2 regions of the Stenotrophomonas sp. 22DLJC03 genome follow, and region 1 is predicted to be linked to the other one. Evidence: predicted binding sites of a transcription regulator. Region 1 holds the regulator's gene; the other holds the start of a gene.
The links. Region 1 encodes FliA, which starts transcription of late flagellar genes. Its sites were predicted from a motif close to TAAAGTTTNNCNNNCNNNGGCCGATAA; they were not measured.

Region 1 (7,870 bases):
GGTACGCACCCTGCTGGTGCTGCCGGCCAACACCAGCTTCGGCGACATGGACGAGGTGGTCCGCCGCTTCGGCGCGGCCAACCTGCAGGGCCTGGTGCTGAGCAAGCTGGACGAGACCGGCCGCTTCGGCAACGCCCTGTCGGTGGCCGTGGACCACGCCCTGCCGATCACCTGGGTGACCGACGGCCAGGACGTTCCGGAGGACCTGCACCGGGCCAGTGCAGCCAATCTCGTACTTCGCCTTGAAGATTTGCGCCGCGCGGCCGATATGCCCTGCAACCCGGAGTTGAACCATGCCGTCGCGTGAGTACGCCAAGCTGACCAAGACCTTCCCGCTGTCGGCCACCCGCAGCGAGCCGCTCGGCCCTGTGCGCACCATTGCGGTCACTGGCGGCAAGGGCGGCGTGGGCAAGACGAATGTGTCCGCCAACCTGGCCGTGGCGCTGGCCGGCATGGGCAAGCGCACGCTGCTGCTGGACGCCGACCTCGGCCTGGCCAACATCGACGTGATCCTGGGACTGAACCCCACCTTTACCCTGGCCGACTTGGTCGCCGGCCGCTGCTCGCTGGATGACGTCATCGTCGAAGGCCCGAACGGCGTGCTGGTGGTCCCGGCCGCGTCCGGCCGCCGCCACATGGCCGAGCTGGCCCCGGCCGAGCACGTCGGCCTGGTCAACGTGTTCTCCGAGCTGGAACGCGAGCTGGACATCATGGTGGTGGACACCGCCGCCGGCATCAACGATGGCGTACTGACCTTCTGCCAGGCCGCACAGGACACCGTGGTGGTGGTCTGTGACGAGCCGGCCTCGATCACCGACGCCTACGCACTGATCAAGGTGCTATCGCGCGAGCGTGGCGTGGACCGCATCCAGGTGGTGGCCAACATGGTGCGCGACCCCAACGAGGGCCGCGTGCTGTACGAAAAGCTGACCCGTGTCTGCGAGAAGTTCCTCGCCGATGTCTCGCTGAACTACCTCGGCTGCGTTCCGCAGGACGATTGGCTGCGCCTGTCGGTGCAGCGCCAGCAGCCGGTGGTGAAGGCCTATCCGTCCAGCCCGGCCGCGCTGGCGATCACCGAGATCGCGCGCCGTACCGCGCGCTGGCAGGCGCCGACCGAACCGCGTGGCGGCGTCGAATTCTTCCTCGAACGCATCCTCAAGCAGCGTGGGGTGACGGCATGAAAGGCGCAGCCCAGTACAGGGAAGTGCAGCGCTCGGCGGCGAACGAAGTCATCGCCCAGCATTCGGACCTGGTGCGGCGCATCGCCCACCACCTGGCCGCGCGCCTGCCAGCCAGCGTCGAGGTCGACGACCTGATCCAGGCCGGAATGATGGGCCTGATCGAAGCCTCGCGCAGCTACGACGCCGACCAGGGCGCCTCGTTCGAGACCTACGCGTCGATCCGCATCCGCGGCTCGATGATCGACGAGATCCGCCGTGGCGACTGGGTGCCCCGCTCGGTGCACCGCCGCGCTCGTGATGCCGCCGCCACCATCCGTCGCCTGGAGCAGAGCAGCGGCCGCGCCGCCAGTGCCACCGAAGTGGCCGCGGCGATGGAAATGCCGCTGCCCGAATACCTGAGGCTGATGGAAGACGCCGCACGTGGCCAGGTGCTGAGCCTGGAGTCGCGCATCGAAGACCAGGGCGAGCTGGACACCGTCACCCAGGGGGGCCCGACCCCGCAGCAGGTGCTGGAGCGCGGCGAGTTCGGCCGCGAGCTGGGCAAGGCGATCGGCCACCTGCCCGAGCGCGAGCAGCTGGTGCTGTCGCTCTACTACGAGCAGGAGCTGAACCTGAAGGAGATCGGCGCGGTGCTTGGCGTGAGTGAATCGCGGGTCTGCCAGATCCACGGCCAGGCAGTGCTGCGCCTGCGTGGTCGACTGAAGATTTTCGAGGCGGCGGACGCCGGCCTGGAAGAATGAACATGCCCGAGGCGGCTGCCCCCGGCCGCCCGGACTGAACAACAAAGGAACTCTGCTTTGAACAAGAACATGCGCATCCTGATCGTCGACGACTTCTCGACCATGCGTCGGATCGTCAAGAACCTGCTGGGCGATCTGGGCTTCACCAATACCGCCGAAGCCGAGGACGGGCATGCCGCGCTGTCGCTGCTGCAGAGCCAGCCGTTCGATTTCGTGGTCACCGACTGGAACATGCCGGTGATGACCGGCATCGAACTGCTCAAGGCGATCCGCGCCGATGCCAAGCTGAAGACACTGCCGGTGCTGATGGTGACGGCCGAAGCCAAGCGCGAGCAGATCATCGAAGCTGCCCAGAGCGGCGTGAACGGCTACATCATCAAGCCGTTCACCGCGCAGACCCTGGAAGAGAAGCTCGGCAAGATCTTCGAACGCCTGGCGGCCAGCGCCTGATGGATACCACGGTCGACAGGAACGCCCTCGCCCTGCGCCTGCAGGAAGCCCTGGACGCACTCGAGTCCGGTGACGAAGCCGCGTGGCGGCAACGCATCGACGGACTGGTCGCGCTGCGCACGCAGCCGATGATGAGCGGCCTTTCGCGGCTGGCCCGTGAGCTGGGACAGGCGCTGGGTGAGCTGCCGACCGTGCCTGACGAAGCAGGCGAACTGGACGACGCCTGCGCGCGCCTGGACCACGTGGTGGCGATGACCGAACAGGCCACCCATCGCACCCTGGACCTGGCCGAGGAATGCCGCAGCCTGACCGAACAGCTGCGCGCCGAAGGCCTGCAGCCTGGCCAGGACGCGCAGCTCGAGCGCATCCGCCACAACCTGACCGAGATCGCCCTGACCCAGAGCTACCAGGACCTGACCGGGCAGATCATCCGTCGCGTGGTCGGCATCGTGCGCCGCGTGCACGAAGGCTTCGGCGCACTCGGCCTGCCGCCGGAACAGCATCGCACCGACCCGGAACTGGCCGGGCCGGCACTGAAGGGACTGGACCGCCACGCGGTCTCGCAGAACGACGCCGACGACCTGTTGTCGGATCTGGGGCTGTAAGCATGAGCGCGGTATCCGACGACATCACTGCCGATTTCATCATCGAGGCGCAGGAAATCCTGGATCGCCTGGGCGAACAGCTGGTGTCGCTGGAGCAGGCACCCCAGGACGGCGACCAGCTCAATGCGGTGTTCCGCGGCTACCACACGCTGAAGGGTGGCGCCGGCTTCCTTGGCGTGACGGCCATGGTTGAACTGTGCCACGCCGCCGAAGAAGCCCTCGGCGCCGCACGCGCCGGCCAGGCGGTGCTGCAGGCCCACCATTTCGATGCCGCCCAGCAATCGCTGGATTACCTGCAGTCGATGCTGGATGCGGTGTCCTCGGGTACCGAACCGGGCTACGCGCCCCCCGAGCTGATCGCGCAGTTCGATGTACACGGTGGCGCCACCGCCCCGGCGGCCGCCGCTGCGCCCGCCGCCGGTGGCAGTGACCTGATCACCGACGATGAGTTCGAGGCCCTGCTCGACCAGCTGCACGGCGGCAATGCCCCGACCGCGGTCGCACCGGCGAAGAAGGCCGACGACGGCCTGATCAGCGAAGACGAGTTCGAAGCCCTGCTCGACCAGCTGCACGGTGGCGCCGCACCCGGCACCAAACCGGTCGCCGCAGTGCCGGCGGCACCGCCCGCGCCACGCCCAACCGCACCCGCACCGGCGGCCAAGCCGCCCGCCAAGCCACTGGCCGAAGCCGAGCACACCGTGCGCGTGGATACCAAGCGCCTGGATGCGATCGTCAACCTGATCGGCGAACTGGTGCTGTCACGCAATCGCTTGAAGACCCTGCGTGCGCGCCTGCGCGACGAGGAGCTGGACCGTGCGGTATCCACGCTGGACATCGCCACCGCACGCCTGCAGTCGGCGGTGATGCGTACCCGCATGCAGCCGGTGGGCAAGGTGTTCTCGCGCTTCCCCAAGGTCGCCCGCGACGTTGCCCGCTCGCTGAAGAAGGAAGTGGACCTTGAGCTGATCGGCGCCGAAACCGAGCTCGACCGCAACCTGGTCGAAGCCCTGGCCGACCCGCTGGTGCATCTGGTCCGCAACGCCATCGACCATGGCGTGGAAACGCCCGAGCTGCGTGAAGCCCAGGGCAAGCCTCGGATGGGCCACGTGCGCCTGTCGGCGCAGCAGGAAGGCGACTACGTCAGCATCGAAGTACAGGACGATGGCGCCGGCATCGATCCGGAAAAGCTGCGCGCGAAGGCACGCGAGAAGGGCCTGATCGATCCGGAAGCCGCGGCCCGCCTGAGCAGCGAGGAATGCCTGCACCTGGTGTTCCTGCCCGGCTTCTCGACCAAGCAGCAGGTCACGGATATCTCCGGCCGTGGTGTCGGCATGGACGTGGTGCAGTCGCGCATCCGCGAACTCAGCGGCCAGATCCAGATCCAGTCGGAACTGGGCCGCGGCAGTCGCTTCCTGATCCGCGTGCCGCTGACCCTGGCGATCCTGCCGACCCTGCTGGTGCAGGCCGGCGAGGACGTCTACGCCTTGCCGCTGGCACGCGTGATGGAAGTGCTGCACGCCCCGCGCACCTCGCTGGGCTGGTTCGATGGACGTGCCGTGCTCGACCGCCGCTCGCATACCCTGGCGCTGGTCGATCTTCGCCAATGGCTGGATGTGACGCCGGCCGCCTCGCCGCTGCTGACCATCGTCGTGCTGCAGGCCGGTGAAGCCCGGTTCGGCCTGGTCGTGGACCAGGTGCGAGGGCGCGAGGAAGTGGTCATCAAACCCTTGCCCAAGGCGCTGCGTGGCCTGGCTGGTTATGCCGGTGCAACCTTGATCGGCGATGGTCGCATGGCCCTGATCCTGGACGTGGACGGACTGCGCTGAAGCCCGGCGAGCCATGCCCGGCGACCCGAAAACTGTGACTACCGTCTGTACACGACCTCCCGGTGTCTCAAGTCCCATTCACACAAGCCGATACCGGACCCATGGATAGACTCAGCCTCATTGGACTCTTTCTCGCCCTGGCCTCGCTGGTCGGCGGCAGCATCCTCAAGGGCGCCGGCCTGGCGTCGCTGTGGTCGCCTGCCGCGTTCGTGATCGTCATCGTCGGTACCGTCGCCGCGATCCTGCTGCACACCTCGCCGGCCGTGTTCAAGCACGCCTTCAAGATCGTGCGCTGGGTCGTGCGACCGCCGCACAGCGACCGCCGCGAACTGATCCAGCAGATCGTCGAATGGAGCAACATCGCACGCCGCCAGGGCCTGCTTGGCCTGGAAGCACAGGTGGAAGCACAGCAGGACCCGTTCCTTCGCAAGGGACTGCAGCTGCTGGTGGACGGCGTCGAGCCCGAATCAATCCGGCACATGCTGGAAATCGAACTGGGAAGCCAGGAGCACCAGGACCAGGCCGGCGCCAAGGTCTTCGAGGCGATGGGCATCTATGCGCCCACGCTGGGCATCATCGGTGCCGTGCTCGGCCTGATCGCGGTGATGAAGAACCTCGCCGACCCGAGCAAGCTCGGCCATGGCATCGCCGCCGCGTTCACCGCCACCATCTACGGCATCGCCTCGGCCAACCTGCTGTTCCTGCCGATCGCCGCCAAGCTCAAGAGTGTGATCTCGCACAACACCCGTGATCGCGAAATGGTCATCGAAGGCCTGATCTCGATCGCCCAGGGCGAGAACCCGCGCAACATCGAAACCAACCTCTCCGGCTTCCTGCACTGACATGGCCCGCCGCAAGCACCACGAAGAGCACGCCAACCATGAAGCATGGGCAATCCCCTATGCCGACCTGATGACGCTGCTGCTCGCCTTCTTCGTGGTCATGTACGCGATCTCCTCGGTCAACGAGGGCAAGTACCGGATCATGGCCGACGCGCTCACCGATGCCTTCGGTGGCGCGCCGCGCACCATCAATCCGGTGCAGGTCGGCAACAAGCAGGTGCAGGGCGGCGGCTGGGACAGTCCCTCAGTGATCAAGTCCGGCACCAAGATCGGGCCCTCGGCGCCTGCGCCGTCGCACGACCCGACGCTGCTGCCATCGATGGCCTCGCAGATGCGCATGCCCGTGTCGGTGCACAACCAGGAACAGATCGCGCGCGCCGAGCGCCAGCTCAGCAGCATCGCCGACCGCCTGACCGCCGCGCTGGCGCCCCTGATCGACCGCGGCATGATCAGCGTGCGTCGCACCGAGCTGTGGATCGAAGTCGAGATCAACAGCGACATCCTGTTCCCGACCGGCTCGGCCGCGCTGGACGTGCACGCGCGGCAGACCCTGGCCAGCCTGGCCGACGTACTGCGCGATGTACCCAACAGCGTGCGCGTGGAAGGCCATACCGACAACGTGCCGATCGCCACCGCCACCTTCCCCTCCAACTGGGAACTGTCGGCCGGTCGCGCTGCCAGCGTGGTGCACCTGTTCGCCGACCAGGGCGTGCAGCCCTCGCGGCTGGCGATGGTCGGCTACGGCCAGTTCCGCCCGCGCGAAGAAAACGACAGCGCGCAGGGTCGCAACCGCAACCGCCGGGTGATGGTCATCATCCTGGCCGATACCACCCACGCAATCGATCCGCTGGGCCAGCGCCTGAACGCCGCAACCGGCGGTGCCAACAGCACCGACACCGAACAAGCCGCCGCAACTCCGGCTACCGCCCCCACCTCCCCCATCGCACCGGTGAAGTTGCCGCCGGTGCCGGCTGGCAGCCGTGTCGGCGCCGCCGTTCCCCCGGCAATGAAGGAGTAAACCGATGCGCATCTGGGCAGTCGCCAACCAGAAGGGCGGAGTCGGCAAGACCACTACCACCCTCGCCCTCGGCCGTGGCCTGGCTGCAATGGGCCACCGCGTGCTGCTGATCGACCTCGATCCGCATGCCTCGCTCAGCCGTGCCTTCGGCGTACCGGTGGACCCGCCGCCGGCCGGCGTCCTGGAACTGTTCGGCGCACCGCCGGCCGATCTATCCGGCCTGTGCCACGCCAGCAGCATCCACGGCCTGGACTACGTCTGCGCGCAGTCGGCGCTGGCCACGCTGGAGCGGCGCAGCGCCAACCAGCCCGGCCTCGGCCTGGCTCTGCAGAACGCGCTTGCCCGCCATCAGGGACAGCACGACTACATCCTGCTGGACTGCGCACCGACCCTCGGCCTGCTGATGATCAATGCGCTGGCTGCGGCCGACCGCCTGATCATCCCGACCCAGGCCGAACCGCTGGCGCTGCATGGACTGGACGGCATGGTCCGCACCGGCGAGATGGTCGAGCGTTCGCGCCGCCGGCCGTTGCCGATCTCGATCCTGCCGACCCTGTTCGATCGCCGCACCCGCGCTGGCAACGAGTCGCTGCGCACCATGCAGGATCGTCATGGCACACGCGTATGGGAAGACGCGATTCCGATCGACACTCGCATCAGCAATGCCGCCGGCCTGACCCTGCCGAGCGTCGGCGAGGACTACCCGGGCCGCGGCCTGGCTGCGTACCGTCGCGCCCTCAACTGGATCCTCGGCGAGGATGCCCGCGCCCTGGAGCAGGCCGCATGAACAGCACCGGCGTACTGGACGACTATCTGGACGAGCTGTTGGGCGAGGCGATCGCTGTGGCGCCACCCGTCGCGCCGCCGGGTAATGCCGGGGCACGCCCGGCGAGCACAGCGGCACCGGAACGCGAACCGACCTGGGATGACCTGCCGGCCGAAGTGATCTACGAAACCGGAGCCGTCACCGCTGACCCTGCCGTGGACGACGCCGCGCTGGAAGCCGCCTTCGAGGCCGCCTCTGCACCGGGTAGCGCCGGGCCACGCCCGGTGAGCGCAGCAGAACCGGAACGCGAGCCCACCTGGGACGACCTGCCGGCCGAAGTGATCTACGAGACCGAAGCCGTCGCCGCTACCCCTGCAATGGACGACGCCGCACTGCAAGCCGCTTTCGAGGCGGCCGCTACACCGGCCTCCGCCACGCAACG
Region 2 (7,870 bases), on a different contig from region 1:
CCTGTGCTGCTGCCGGATGGCTATCAGATCAGCATTCCGGACCGGCAACCGATCAATCTCCGCACCGGTGGCAACTGGGAGCGCACCGGTGTCAGGCCCGACGTCGCCGGTGGTGACGATCCATTGTTCGTCGCCCGTCAGTTGTTGGCCATGCCGGCGTCGTCAAGATGAACGCACAATTGCAACCATGCCCTATCGCAGACGACATGCAGCGTGCCTAGAATCGATGCATCCCGGTAGTTCCCGGGCGCTTCGAGTGAATGGACTCAATGAAGATTCTGTTGACCGGCAGTTCCGGGCGGATCGGGCGCGCGATCTTCGGCGCGTTGGCGGCGGCCCATGAAGTGGTGGGGCTGGATCGCAGTCCGTTCGCCACTACGCGCATCATTGCCGATGTCACCGATCGTCAAGCGGTCACGCGGGCGGTGCAGGGTGTCGACGCGGTCATCCATACCGCGGCGCTGCATGCCCCGCACGTCGGGCTGGTGCCGGATGCGGTGTTCCAGCAGATCAACGTGGACGCCACCGCACACCTGCTGCAGGCCGCGCGCGAGGCCGGTGCACGGCGCTTCGTGCTGACCAGCACCACCGCCCTGTACGGTCACGCGGTGGTGGCCGGCGGCTGCCGCTGGATCGACGAGGACACCGAGCCCCTGCCGCGCACCATCTACCATCGCACCAAGCTGCAGGCAGAGGCCCTGGCCGAAGCTGCAACCGCGCCGGATTTCAGTGTGCGCGTGCTGCGCATGGGCCGTTGCTTTCCGGAACCGCCCGAGCGCATGGCGATGTTCCGCCTGCACCGTGGCATCGACGCGCGCGACGTGGCCAGCGCGCACGCCGCGCTGCTGCTGGATGAAGGCGCTGCCTTCGCCCGCTATCTCGCCTGTGCACCGACCCCGTTCCGGCGCGAGGACTGCCTGGAGCTGGCCACCCAGCCGCGCAACGTGCTGGCCCGGCGTGCGCCACAGCTGCTGGCCGAGTTCGAACGCCGCCGTTGGCCGTTGCCGCTGAGCATCGATCGCGTCTACGACAGTGCCCGTATGCGGCGGGCGTTGGGGTGGCAGCCGCGCTTCGGCCCGGACGATGTCTTGCAGCAGTACGCGGCTGGCAGCATCGAAGTGCTGCCGCGGGCGGAATGGATCAAGGACCGCGTGGCCGAATAGGGCGGCAGCAGGGCGGGTTCCTGACCCGACCCTGAGTACGTTCAGCAATGTGCAGGACGGCCGCCTCAACCTCGTTGGCGGGCGGCCGCTAACCCGGTGCGCTTCCTGTGCTGGGCCCGGCCCGGCGACCGGTGGCCTGCGCGATGGATCGCGCGCCTGCGCGGTGCCCTCGCGGTGCCGGTCGTCCTGAACTGCCTTGCGGATCCTTCCATGCCTTCTTCCCGCTCCGTCGCCGCCCGCCGCCCGGGCAGCATCGCCCACAAGCTGATGCTCGGCACCGCCGTGATCGCGCTGCTGTGCTTCGGCCTGACCGCGTTCCTGATCTATCGCCAGGCCAGCGCCAGCCTGGTCAATGCCTCGCGCCAGACCATGGCCAGCGAAGCCACCGCCGAGGCACGCCAGGTCGCGGCCGACCTCGGCACGGCTTTCGCCAGCAACGATGCCATGGTTGAAAGCGTGCTGGCCCAGCGTGCCCGTGGCGACGTGCCCGATCGCGCCAGCCTGGCGGCGGTGCTCGGCGAACAGCTGCGTACCCATCCGGAATGGCTGGGCAAGAGCACCATGTGGGAAGCTGATGCCTTCGATGGCAAGGATGCCGAGTTCGTCAACACCGAGGCGCACGATGCCACAGGTCGCTACATGAGCTACTGGGCCTGGCACGATGGCACGCCGCAGCAGTCGACGATGACCGACTACACCGAGACCGCCAGCGGCTCCGGCGACTGGTACATGGTACCCAGCCGCGACAAGCTGGCGAAGGTGAGCGAGCCCTACGCCTATGACATCGGCGGCCAGCAGGTGCTGATGAGCACGCTGAGTACGCCGATCGTCGAAAACGGTACGTTCCTCGGCGTGTTTACCGTCGACTTCTCGCTGGCCGCGCTGCAGAAGCACCTGGCCACGCTGAAGCCGATGGGCGCCGGCCGCGTCGAGCTGCTCTCGCCCAATGGCGTGGTGCTGGCTTCGGCCAATCCCGCTGAAATCGGCAAGCCGCGCAGCGATGCACTGACCCGCAGCATGCTGGCCGACATCGCCGCCGACCGCCGCTTCGAAGCCTTCACCCCGGATGCGGCCGGCAACGTGCGTGTGTACGTACCGCTGCGCGTGGGCGATGCCCCGCAGCGCTTCGCGCTGGGCGTGGTGATGCCGCATGCGGTGATCGTGGCAGAGGCGCGCCAGCTGCTGTGGCTGACCCTGCTGGTCGGTGTGGTGGCCGCCTTGACCCTCAGTGCGGGTGTCTACGTGCTGCTGCGCCGCCTGGCGATCCGCCCGCTGGCCGAAGCGGTGCGCGTAGCCGGCGATGTCGCCGCGGGCAAGCTGGACAGTGCGCTGCCGACGCGCAGCAATGACGAAGTGGGGCGCCTGCTGGAGGCGATGCAGGGCATGCGCGGCCAGCTGCAGTCGGTGATGGCCGCGCAGTCCGAAATGGCGCGTCGCCACGATGCCGGCGAGCTCAGCTACCGCATGGACGCCACTGTATTCCCCGGCGAGTACGGCCGCATGGTGGCCGACAGCAACCAGCTGGTGGCCTCCAGCAATGCGGTCACCCAGCGCCTGGTCGAGGTGATGCAGCGCTACGCAGTGGGTGACCTCAGCGTGGACATGGAAGCATTGCCGGGCGAGAAGGCAGTGTTCAGCGCCGCGATGGCCACCACCAAGAGCAATCTGGCGGCGATCAACGATCAGATCCAGCAGCTGGCTGCTGCGGCTGCTGCCGGTGACTTCGCGGTGCGCGGCGACGCCCTGCGCTTCGACTACGATTTCCGCCGCATGGTCGAAACCCTCAATACCATGATGGAGGTCAGCGACCACAACCTGGCCGAGCTGTCGACGCTGCTGTGTGCGATCGCCGCCGGCGATCTGAGCGCGCGCATGCAGGGTGACTTCCATGGGGTGTTCGCGGTGATGCGCGACGATGCCAACAGCACCGTGCAGCAGCTGACCCGGATCGTTGGCCAGATCCAGCAGTCGGCCGCCAGCATCCGCCTGGCCGCCGGTGAGATTGCCGCCGGCAACAGTGACCTGTCACGCCGCACCGAGCAGCAGGCCGCGAATCTGGAAGAAACCGCCGCTTCGATGGAAGAACTGACCTCCACCGTGCGTCAGAACGCCGACCACGCGCTGCAGGCCAATACCCTGGCGGGCTCCGCTGCAGGTGTCGCCAGTGAAGGTGGCCAGGTGGTCAGCCAAGTGGTGCAGACCATGGAGCAGATCGAGGCCTCCTCGCAGCGCATTGCCGAGATCATTTCGGTGATCGATGGCATCGCCTTCCAGACCAACATCCTTGCACTGAACGCGGCAGTGGAAGCAGCACGCGCCGGTGAGCAGGGTCGTGGCTTCGCCGTGGTCGCCAGTGAAGTGCGCGCGCTGGCCCAGCGTTCGGCGGGTGCTGCCAAGGAGATCAAGGGGCTGATCGACGCATCGGTGGCACAGGTCGGTGCCGGAGCGCAGCTGGTACACGGCGCCGGACGCACCATGCAGGAGATCGTTGGCCAGGTCGGCCGGGTCAACGAGATCATGGCCGAGATCTCGGCGGCGTCGCGCGAGCAGTCGGCGGGCATCGAGCAGGTCAACCAGACCGTGGTGCAGATGGACGAGACCACCCAGCAGAACGCTGCGCTGGTGGAGGAAGCCAGCGCCGCAGCGCGGGCGATGGAAGAACAGGCCGAGCAGCTGGCGGTGGCGGTATCGCGCTTCCGGCTGCAGGCCGAGCCGGTAGCCGCGGCACGCTACGCGGCCTGAGCCGCGGCTGGCACAAATGAAGACGCCCGGCAAAAGCCGGGCGTCCTTGTTTCAGCTTGCTGGCATGCCGGTACCGGGTCCGGCAATCGCAATCGTTCAGAACATGCCTTCGAAGGGGTTCCAGCTGGCTTTGCCCTTCACCTGCTCCAGGTAGTAGCTGTAGTTGGTGCTGGCGGCGACCAGGAAGTTCATGGCAATGAACAGTGGACGCGCAACGACATCCGGCAGGAACAGGGAGACGATGCCCAGCACGATGCCGATGCCGATCACCACCAGCGCCTTGCGCCACATCCCCAGGATGAGCAGGTAGATGAAGCCGAAGAAGAACGCGAAGAAGTTGATGTTGATCTTCAGGCGGTCGCCGAAGGACAGCGCCTTCCAGGCGTGTTTGAATCCCGGCTCCTTGGGAGCACCGTGCTGCTGGAAGAAGTTGAAGCGGAACTGCCACTTCGGGCTGAAGCGGGTGAGGTCGACTGCGTTCATTGACGATTACGTCCTTGTAGGAAAACGATTACATGGTACGAGGCCGCCGGTTCAGGAAACTACCCTCAACCGTCAAAAATGTGACGCGCCCAGCATGTGCAGGTCTGCGGCGGGGCGCCGCACCGTCACCCATCCGCCTTGTTTTTAGGATAGGGTGCGCAGTTCCGCCGCCGCCCCAGCTGATTCCGGGCAGCGGCGGGATGTCCATGGAGGTTGCATGACCACACCTGCTACACCGGAAAACGCACCGGGACCGGTGCTCCTGCCGACACCTGAAGTGGTGCAGGCACAACAACTGCTCGCACGCCAGCAACTGGCGGTGGCAATGGACCGTGCGCGCACGGCGGCCACGCAGAACGCGGCACCGGCCGCGCTGGAAAGCGAGTAACCCGCAACACCGCCGATCGCGCTGGCCAGCCGCCAGCGCGATCGCGGCGCGCGTCGCCGGTCAGAAGCGCGCGGTCATGCTCAGGAAGTAACTGCGCCCGGCCACGAAGTAGTCGGTGGAGCCTTCCGCGTACAGCTTCTTGTCGGCCAGGTTGCTGACGCCACCACGCAGGGTCAGTACCTCGTTGACGTTCCAGGCGGCGGTCAGGTCATACAGGGTGTAGGCCTTGAGGAAGGTCGTCGCCGTGCCGGTCTGCTTGCCGGTGTACTGCGCCGACAGGCTGCTGGAGAACGTCGTGTTGGGCGTCCAGTCCAGCGACGAGTAGCCCGAGAACTCCGGGGTATCGATCAGGTTCCTGCCGGTGGTCAGGTTCTTGGCTTCCTTCATCCAGGTCGCCGAGGTGCGCCAGCGCCAGTGCTCGCCGAAGCGGACGTTCAGGTTGCCTTCCATGCCGCTGGTACGCGCGCGCTGCACGTTGCTCATGCGCGTCCACCAGATGCCGTTGAACTTGCCCAGCGGTGCGTATTCGATCTTGTTCCTGAAGTCGGTATGGAAATAGGTCAGGCCGGCATCGACCAGGTCGTTGTCGAAGCTGATGCCGATCTCGCGGTTGGTGCTGGTTTCCGGATCCAGGTCCGGATTGCCGGCCATGTAGCAGCCGCCACGGGTATAGCCCAGCGGGATCAGCGAGGTGCAGCCACGGCCGCCGGACTGGGTGGCAGCGCTGGGCGAGTTCTCGGTCAGGCTGGGCGCACGGAAGCCCTTGGAGACGCCACCGCGGACCGTCCACTGTTCGGCCGGATGCCAGACCAGGTACGCACGCGGGCTGACGTGGCCGCCGAACTTCTCATGGTGGTCCAGGCGCGCGCCCAGGGTCAGGGCCAGCGTGCGGTGCAGCTTCAGCTCGTCCTCGACGAACAGCGCCCAGGTATCCACCTGCAGGTCGGAGCCACTGACCGCGTTGCCTGCGTAGTCGATCGGCGCGCGGCCGATGGTGTCGGTGTTGGTCAGTTCCTGGCGCTTCCACTGGCCACCCACGGCGAACTGGTGTTCAACACCCAGGGTGAACGGCGTGGTCAGGCTGCCCTCGATGATCGTATCGGTAGCCTCGGAGCGGCCGGTGGCGCCGATGTCATTCTTGTACTCGGTCCAGTACGCGCTGATCTTCGAGTTGCCGAAGCTCCACTTTCCATCGTGGTTGAGCGCCAGCGAACTGCGCTTGAGTTCACTGGCACCCCAGGCGCCTTCGTCCTGCTTTTCCAGCGAGGCATCGATGAAGGCCTGCTGCACGCCATGGCCGGCTTCCAGCGACAGTTCCTGCGCATCGCTGAGCTTCCATTGCAGCAGTGCGTCGACGTTGCGGTCCTTCTCGCCGGCATAGGCATTGCCGTAGACGCCGCCGTTGGACTGGTCCGAATCGCGGCGCATGCTGTTGGCACCGATGCGCAGGCCGAAACGTTCGCCGAGCGGGCCGGAGAAGGTCGCGCCGATCTGCTGGGTGTCACCGCGCTTGCCGTCACCGGGGCGGGTGTAGCTGTGGGTGGCGCTGCCGTTCCATTCGTCGCCGATGCGGCGGGTGATGATGTTGATCACGCCGCCCATGGCGTCGGAGCCGTACAGCGACGACATCGGCCCGCGGACCACTTCGATGCGCTCGATCTGGTCGGGCGAGATCCAGTTCAGATCCTGGCGGCCAAGGTCGGGTCGATAGTTGGTCGAGGCCGAACTGCCCATGCGCTTGCCGTCCACCAGCACCAGCGTGTAGTTGGACGGCATGCCGCGCAGCTTGATCTTGGACTGCTCGCCAACGGCGCTGAGGCCGCCTGTCACGCCCGGAACGCGGCTGAGCAGGGTGGCCAGGTCATGCACCGGCTGGCGCGCGATGTCCTCGCGGCTGATCACGCTGATGCTGGCCGGGGCATCCTTGATCCATTGCTGGTTGCCCGAGGCGGTGACCACCACGGTATCCAGGTCCTTGGTGGAGGCATCGGCACTGGCTTCGGCGGCGGCCAGGCCGGGGAGGGCAAGCAGGCAGGCGGCAGACAGGGCGGTGGCCAGGCGGGTGCGCGGCAGGCGCGCACTACGGAGGTGGGACGACAGGGACATGACGGCTTCCATCGGAGGAGGGAGACCCGGTGGAAGCAACAGGCGCAAGCAGTCAGCAGGCAGCCCCTTCCATGGGTCGTTGGGCGCGCGGCTCGAACCGGCGCAGCTGGGTGGGTCTCGGCCGCACGAAGACGGTGACCTGCCTGGTTAATGAAATGATAACCGTTCGCGTTTGTTACGATCCAGTACCTGGGGCGATGAAGCGACATCCACCTGGCCCGCCCGGAGATCGCCTGCTGTTTGCTGAATGGGGGTAAATCCCGGCGTAGACCTTCGCGCGCGGCTTACATCCAGCGCCCTAGACTGGCGCCGCATTTTCGATTCCGCCCCGTTGGAGATCGTGTGGGTTCCGGTAGTGACAGACATCGACTGTGCGGCCAAAGGCCGGCACAGCCAGGACAAGTGCGGGCGCCGGGAAGGCGCGCCGGGAACCTTCGTGCATGCAGCCCGGCCGGGATGGCCGGCCGTGCCGACTGCGCGGAGTAGGCGGCGATGGGGGGGCAAACCATCCACGCGGAAGCGGATACGCCCCGGCTTGACGCCGGCTGGGCGCTGCTGCCTGCTGAATCGCCACTGCAGATGCCCGAGCAGACCCTTCGCGACGGCCAGCTGAAGGTCCGCAGGCATCGCACATCGCCGCGCATGATCGGCCTGCGTCGGCTGTACATCTTCGGCGGCACCTTCGCCATGACCGCCATCGCCACCCGGATGATGTGGCGGGTGCTGTCGGCCAATGGCATCAGTGTGCTCGAGGCCTGCCTGCTGGTGCTGTTCGTGGGGCTGTTCGCGTGGATCGCACTGTCCTTTGCCAGCGCCGTGGCCGGCTTCCTGACCGCGGTGTTCGACCGTGGCTACCGCCTCGGCATCGACCCGGACAAACCGCTGCCGACCGTGCACAGCCGCACCGCGCTGCTGATGCCGACCTACAACGAAGACCCGCGACGGCTGCTGGCCGGCCTGCAGGCGATCTACGAATCGGTGGCCGCCA

Region 2: a site for FliA is predicted at 1,229-1,255, ahead of AC13GA_RS13395 (methyl-accepting chemotaxis protein). Genes of this name have one in related genera too.

What each region holds. Positions count from the first base shown of each region.
Region 1 covers NZ_JBSPUG010000007.1:74,842-82,711, forward strand. The annotation lists gene flhF (flagellar biosynthesis GTPase FlhF) at 1-307, shown strand, start outside; gene AC13GA_RS19005 (MinD/ParA family ATP-binding protein) at 294-1,181, shown strand; gene AC13GA_RS19010 (RNA polymerase sigma factor FliA) at 1,178-1,921, shown strand; gene cheY (chemotaxis response regulator CheY) at 1,979-2,371, shown strand; gene AC13GA_RS19020 (protein phosphatase CheZ) at 2,371-2,976, shown strand; gene AC13GA_RS19025 (chemotaxis protein CheA) at 2,979-4,802, shown strand; gene AC13GA_RS19030 (flagellar motor protein) at 4,904-5,644, shown strand; gene motD (flagellar motor protein MotD) at 5,646-6,662, shown strand; gene AC13GA_RS19040 (ParA family protein) at 6,667-7,449, shown strand; gene AC13GA_RS19045 (chemotaxis protein CheW) at 7,446-7,870, shown strand, end outside.
Region 2 covers NZ_JBSPUG010000003.1:580,186-588,055, forward strand. The annotation lists gene AC13GA_RS13385 (S41 family peptidase) at 1-171, shown strand, start outside; gene AC13GA_RS13390 (NAD-dependent epimerase/dehydratase family protein) at 270-1,163, shown strand; gene AC13GA_RS13395 (methyl-accepting chemotaxis protein) at 1,374-3,905, shown strand; gene AC13GA_RS13400 (DUF2628 domain-containing protein) at 4,002-4,388, opposite strand; gene AC13GA_RS13405 (hypothetical protein) at 4,606-4,776, shown strand; gene AC13GA_RS13410 (TonB-dependent receptor domain-containing protein) at 4,837-6,882, opposite strand; gene mdoH (glucans biosynthesis glucosyltransferase MdoH) at 7,375-7,870, shown strand, end outside.